DNA from 2 places in the Streptomyces sp. NPDC048171 genome. Region 1 is predicted to be linked to the other one. Evidence: riboswitches for the same ligand, from Rfam matches in the RefSeq annotation. Region 1 holds a riboswitch; the other holds the start of a gene.

Region 1 (3,162 bases):
CATCTCGGCGGCGGTGCGGTTCTTGCCCTCGAAGGCGTAGGAGCCGTCCTTGTAGAACTCGGACGCGGCGACGTCGAGCGCGAGGGCGATCTGCTCGCCGGGCGTGTAGCCGGCCTCCTTGATCGCCTCCAGGATGAGGTCGAGGGCCTCGCGGTTGGAGCCGAGGTTCGGGGCGAAGCCGCCCTCGTCGCCGAGGCCGGTGGCCAGGCCCTTGCTCTTCAGGACCTTCTTCAGCGTGTGGTAGACCTCGGCGCCCCAGCGCAGGGCCTCGGAGAAGGACTCCGCGCCGATCGGGGCGATCATGAACTCCTGGATGTCCACGTTGGAGTCGGCGTGCGAGCCGCCGTTCAGGATGTTCATCATCGGCACCGGCAGCAGGTGCGCGTTGGGGCCGCCCAGGTAGCGGAAGAGCGGCAGGTCGCTGGCCTCGGAGGCGGCGTGGGCGACGGCGAGGGAGACGCCGAGGATGGCGTTGGCGCCGAGCGAGCCCTTGTTGTCGGTGGCGTCCAGGTCGAACATCGCCTGGTCGATCAGGCGCTGCTCGGTGGCGTCGTAGCCGACGAGCTCCGGGCCGATCTGCTCGATGACGGCGAGGACGGCCTTCTCGACGCCCTTGCCGAGGTAACGGCCCGGGTCGCCGTCACGGAGTTCGATGGCCTCGAAGGCACCGGTGGAGGCGCCGGACGGAACGGCGGCACGACCCGTGCTGCCGTCGTCGAGGCCGACCTCGACCTCGACCGTGGGGTTGCCTCGGGAGTCCAGGATTTCCCGGGCTACGACGACGTCGATGGACGGCACGAGCATCTCCTTCTTCAATGTGACGCTTCGGTGTGACGCGCGGCTCCGCAGGACCGCGTCGGCTCTGCGGGACCGAGCCTAACCGGCTCCGGGCGATCGGCCAGCCGATCGCCCACCCGCTGGACAGAACCGAGAGTAAATTGTTTCCGAACGGAACAAAGCGGATTTCGAAAATGGGCCCGCCCCGGTGCGTACGGGGAACACACACCGGGGCGGGAGTCGCGGCAGGCGCCGCTTACTTCAGGTGCAGCTGCTGACCCGGGAAGATCAGGTCGGCCTCGTCGACGATGTCGTCGTTCAGCTTGAACAGCTTCTCCCAGCCGCCCTTGACCTCGTGCTCCTGGGCGATGGAGCTGAGGGTGTCACCCTTGACGACCTTGTACTCGCCGTCACCCTTCTCGACCTTCTTGCCGGTGGGGGTGGTGACCGTCTTCTTCTCGGCCTTCTTCTCGGCCTTCGGCTCGGCGGCCGGGCGCTCGTCGGAGCGGGACGCCTTCTGCTCGGTGGAGCGGTCGGCGGTGGAGCCGCTGTCCTGGCTCTCGCCGGAGCCGCCACCGGTGTTCGCGGCGTTCGAGAGGCCGGTGCCGCAGACCGGCCAGGCACCCTTGCCCTGGCCCGCGAGCACCTTCTCGGCGATCTCGATCTGCTGCGCCTTGCTGGCCTGGTCGGCGGTGGCGGCGTACTGGGTACCGCCGTAGCCGGCCCAGGTGGAGGCGGAGAACTGGAGGCCGCCGTAGTAGCCGTTGCCGGTGTTGATGGACCAGTTGCCACCGGACTCGCACTGGGCGACGGCGTCCCACTCGGAGGTGGTGGCGGCGGAGGCGTTGCCGGCCGCCATCAGCGGGGCGGCGACGGCGGCACCGGTCACGCCGGCGACGGCGATGACGCGAGTGGCCTTGGACGGACGACGGTGCTTGCCCTTGCCGGAAAACAGCATGGTTGATCCCCTCACCGACGCCTGCGAGGTGAGCTGTCGGGTTCGGGCCGGTTGAGTTGCCCGGCCGGGTTCCTCGCGGAACTCGGCTCCACCCCTAGCCGCTCCGGCAGAACTGCCCGGTGCGGCACTTACCTTGGGTCCCCCGCTCCTGCCTTCGGCGCTTTTACGCGACGACTGTTCCCGTACGGCCGCTGGCAGGATTCGGCGTTGCGGCTGTCGGGGCCCGCGGTGGCGAGCGGTCATGACCGTAGACACGCGCTCCGCGGATTTTCAAAGACGATCACGGCTTCTGAGACCTATCTCTCACGAGATCCAAAACGGACATAGGGTCTCTAACCATGACGCGAACTCCCCCTACTTTTCGCCCGATTCGCCCGTGACCGTGAGCGTCTGACCGGGCAGGATGCGGTCGGGGTCCTGACCGACGACCCGCTCGTTGCCGGAGTAGAGCGCACGCCATCCGCCGTCGACGCCAAGGGAGTCGGCGATGGCCCAGAGACTGTCGCCGGAGCGGACGATGTACGAGTCGTCACCGGCGTCCCCCGACCCTCCGTCACGCGAGGCGTGCCGGCCCGAGGTGCTGTCGGTGAGCCCCTTCCAGCGCCCGCCCTCGTCCGCGCTGTCGCCGCGGTGCTTGCCGGAGCCGGACGAGCGGTCGGCGGCCTCCGGATCGGCGGTGGCGCGGCGGTCGCTTTCGGACGATGTGCCCGTCTTGGCGGATTGCTTCTTGCCGTCGGACGAGTCGTCAGGGGACTCCGACCCGGAGGACGGAGAAGACGAAGGGGACGAAGCGGACGCGCCGGGTGTGGGCTCGGTCTCCTTCTCCGAACCCGACGGCGACGACGCGTCGGACGACTCGGATGATTCGGACGACTCGGGCGAGTCCGACGCCTTGGGCGAACCCGTCGGCTCGGGCGTCTTGGACCCGGCGGGGTCGGGGGTGTCCGACGTCTTCGGGGCCTGCGAACCCTCCGACGCGCCGTCACCGGTCGGCGCGGTGGCGCCCGGGGGGTTGCCCAGACCCGCGAGCAGTCCGCAGGTCGGCCAGGCGGCGATGCCCTGGTCCGCGTACAGCTTCTCGGCGATTCTTATCTGCTGGGAGCGACTGGCCTGGTCGGCGCTGGCCGCGTACTCCAGGCCGCCGTACCGCTCCCACGCCTCCTGGGGGAGCTGGAGGCCGCCGTAGTAGCCGTTGCCGGCGTTCTGGCTCCAGGCGCCGCCGGTCTCGCACTCGGCGATCTGGTCCCAGTTCGCCCCGGCCGCGTGGGCGCCGGTGGCGCCGAGCAGCGGGATGGCGATGGCGGAGCCGGTCACTCCGGCGGCGACGACCAGTGCGGGAGCCTGGCGGGGGCGGCGGTGACGACCGTTCCCGGAGAGCATGCGACGACCTTTCACAGACGACGGGGACCGTGCGGCGGATGATGCTC
Region 2 (3,162 bases), on a different contig from region 1:
GTTGCGCGATTCCCATTCCCTCGCAATGTACGTCCTGTACATTTTATACGGAGCCAGTGCAGCCGAAGAGGGTTCCGCCACGAGGAGGGGTTCGCCATGACCCGACCGTCCGCCCGCCACGTCCTGCCCGAGTTCACCGAGCGCACGAGTGCCGGAGCCCGTACGTCGGACCCGTACTCGAAGCTGCTGGAGGAGCGGATCGTCCTTCTCGGGACGCCGGTCGACGAGACCTCCGCGAACGACGTGATGGCGCAGTTCATGCACCTGGAGCACCAGGCCCCGGACCGGGACATCGCCCTCTGCATCAACTCCTCCGGCGGCTCGTTCACGGCCATGACGGCGATCTACGACACGATGCGCTACGTCGCCTGCGACGTGGAGACGACCTGTCTCGGACAGGCCGGCGCGTCCGCCGCGCTGCTGCTGGCGGCGGGCACGCCGGGCAAGCGCGCGATGCTGCCCGGGGCGCGGGTGGTGCTCCGTCAGCCCTCGCTCACCGAGCCGATGGAGGGGCAGGCGAGCGACCTGGCCATCCGGGCCGGGGAGTTGACCCGGATCCGCGCCCGTCTGGAGGAGATCCTCGTACGGCACACGGGCCGCACTCCGGCGCAGGTGACCGAAGACCTCGAGCGGGACACCGTCCTGGACGCCCAACAGGCCCTGGAGTACGGGCTGGTGGACCGGATCGTGGCCGACCGCTCGGCCGTGCCCGGCACACCCCGCACCCGGTGAACGGCCGATGCTGCCACCGGAACTGCCGCCCCTGCCCGCCCTGACCCGCGCCGAGGCCGAGCTGATCGACCGCTACCTGGACGTCGTCGACCTGCTCGGGCGCATCAACCCCGCGCGGGACGGCGACACCTACCGGGGACTGCGGGCCGCCCAGGCGCTGGTGGGGAAGGCCGCGGCCCTGCGCGACGCGCTGGAGCTGATGCACGCGCGGGGTGAGACGGAACTGCACGCGCCCACCCTCGCCCGGGCCCTGCGGGTACTGGACGGCGAGCGGCGGACGGGACGCCTCAGTCTTCCGCCGTGTTCCGAGAGTTGAGTGGACGGGGTTCGAAACGGACCAAAAGACGTACCTCCTTTCGGCGTAGGAACACACCCGGTTGACGACCGGTCCGGGTTGCGCGGCCGCCCTCTCCCGACGTCTGCGCCCACCGCTGCGCCGCTGGTCCCGGGGTCGTCGCCGCCTACGGCCCCGGCTCGAACACAGGCGTGTCCACCCGAACGGGTGGGTGGTGAGTAACAACACAAAAGGCACGTTCCGTTGGGAATTCCCCCTCCGGCGAGACAAGATCCGTGACTGACGACAAGCCCCCGCCGCAGCGGCGGGGCGGTCCGGGCGGACGCCGAATCCTGCCGCCGTCCGGACGACCGGTCGCGAGGGAAGTGGATCGGCAGGAGTGGAGGACCCGAGCACGACGGGTCGCAGGAGCGGACGCCTCCGTGGGAGAGGCGCCGGACCGAGCAGCCCTTGGGGTGAAGCCGCACTCGTGCGGCCGGGCAACTTCGCCAGCCCGAATCCGACAGGTCATCCTTCACAGGCGGCTGACGAAGGGTTGCGCATGTTCGCGCTCAATCGTGTCCCGTCCCTGATGGCTCGTGCCGGTACGGCCTCGGCCCTCACTCTCGCCGCTGTCGGCGGCTCCGTCGTGGTCCCCGGTTTCTCCTCGGAGGCGGCCGCGGCGGCTCATGCGACGAAGGCCCTCAAGATCGCGGCCTCCAAGAAGGGCTCCCCCTACAGGTGGGGCGCCGTCGGGCCCCGCAGGTTCGACTGCTCCGGCCTGACGCTGTACTCGTTCAAGAAGGCCGGCAAGAAGCTGCCGCGCACCGCTGCCCAGCAGTACAACAAGACCCGCCACGTCTCGGCCAAGAAGCGCAAGGCGGGAGACCTGGTCTTCTTCCACTCGGGCCGCAGCGTCTACCACGTCGGTATCTACGCCGGGAAGGGCAAGCTCTGGCACGCCCCGAAGACCGGGGACGTGGTGCGCCTGCAGAAGATCTGGACCGGGAGCGTCTCCTACGGGCGGGTCAAGTAGCCCCTGAGGGGCGAGCGCCCCTTGATCGAGTGACCCGGGGTCAGACAGCCCGGGGGCGAGTAGCTCTCCCGAAGGGGATGACGGCGTTCTGCCCCGCCGTCACCCCCTCGGCGGCGGCCGGGGGGCGGGGGGCGGTCCAGGGCAGTTCGATGGAGACGGTCTTGCCGCCCTCCCGCGTGGGGCGGACCCGCAGCTTGCCGCCGCATTCGGCGGTCAGCCAGCGGATGATCACCATGCCGCGACCGTTGTCCTGCTGCACGGCGGCGGGCAGGCGCTTGGGGAAGCGCGGATGGCTGTCGGTGACGCCGATGCGCAGCCGCTCGTCACGGTCGAGGACGAGATCCACCGTGAAGGTGGGCGACTGCCCGAGCGTGTGCTGGACCGCGTTGGTCGCCAGTTCGGAGACGATGAGCCGGACCGTGTCGGACATCTCCGCGTCCGACGGCAGGCCCCACTCCACCAGCGTGCCGGCCACATAGGTGCGCGCGGCGGCCACCGAAGCGGGATCGCTCGGCAGAGTGACGGATGCTTCCAGGTGATCGGCCATGGCGACGTCGTCCCTTTCTCACGGGACCGTGGTCCGACACGAAGCGGGCGGTTCGAGTACGGTCCCGGACTGGTGCTTCGCCGCCAGACTGCCATCACCCGGCCCGTGAAGGACGGCGATCCACCAAGATATGCATATATCTGTCGCTCGAAGCGGTGAACTCTGCGACGGCAGAGCGGATTTGGGCGGCCCATAAGGAGTAAGGGAGTGGCCCATGCAGCACGGTCCGGTGGTGCGCCGCAGGAAGCTGGGCGCGGAACTGCGCGCCCTGCGCACGACGGCGGGCATCACCAGCGGGGAGGCGGCCCGCCTGGTGGGCTGGCACCAGTCGAAGGTCAGCCGCATCGAGACCGGGACGAGCGGGGCGAAACCGGCCGACGTGCGGTTACTGCTCGACGCCTACGGCGTGGACGACGACCAGCTGCGCGGGCTGCTGGTGATGCTGGCGCGCTCCGACGACGCGGGCGGCCGGCACCACTGGTGGCACGCCTACCGCGGGGTGCTGCCGCCCACCTACCGCGACTTCATCAGCCTGGAGTCCCAGGCCGGCGCGATGCGCACCCTGGAGACCAC

What was found. A riboswitch is a leader RNA that binds a small molecule or an ion and turns the genes downstream of it on or off. The one in region 1 is predicted to bind cyclic di-AMP.
Region 2: another riboswitch for cyclic di-AMP. It lies ahead of ACGF3J_RS26370 (C40 family peptidase); the one in region 1 lies ahead of ACGF3J_RS14030 (transglycosylase family protein).

The regions. Positions count from the first base shown of each region.
Region 1 covers NZ_JBIDAU010000004.1:526,073-529,234, reverse strand. Annotated here, with positions in the region: gene eno (phosphopyruvate hydratase) at 1-798, opposite strand, end outside; gene ACGF3J_RS14030 (transglycosylase family protein) at 1,034-1,735, opposite strand; cyclic di-AMP (ydaO/yuaA leader) riboswitch at 1,739-1,905, opposite strand; gene ACGF3J_RS14025 (transglycosylase family protein) at 2,090-3,115, opposite strand.
Region 2 covers NZ_JBIDAU010000009.1:309,313-312,474, forward strand. Annotated here, with positions in the region: gene ACGF3J_RS26360 (ATP-dependent Clp protease proteolytic subunit) at 97-732, shown strand; gene ACGF3J_RS26365 (hypothetical protein) at 740-1,048, shown strand; cyclic di-AMP (ydaO/yuaA leader) riboswitch at 1,418-1,565, shown strand; gene ACGF3J_RS26370 (C40 family peptidase) at 1,569-2,042, shown strand; gene ACGF3J_RS26375 (ATP-binding protein) at 2,083-2,589, opposite strand; gene ACGF3J_RS26380 (helix-turn-helix transcriptional regulator) at 2,804-3,162, shown strand, end outside.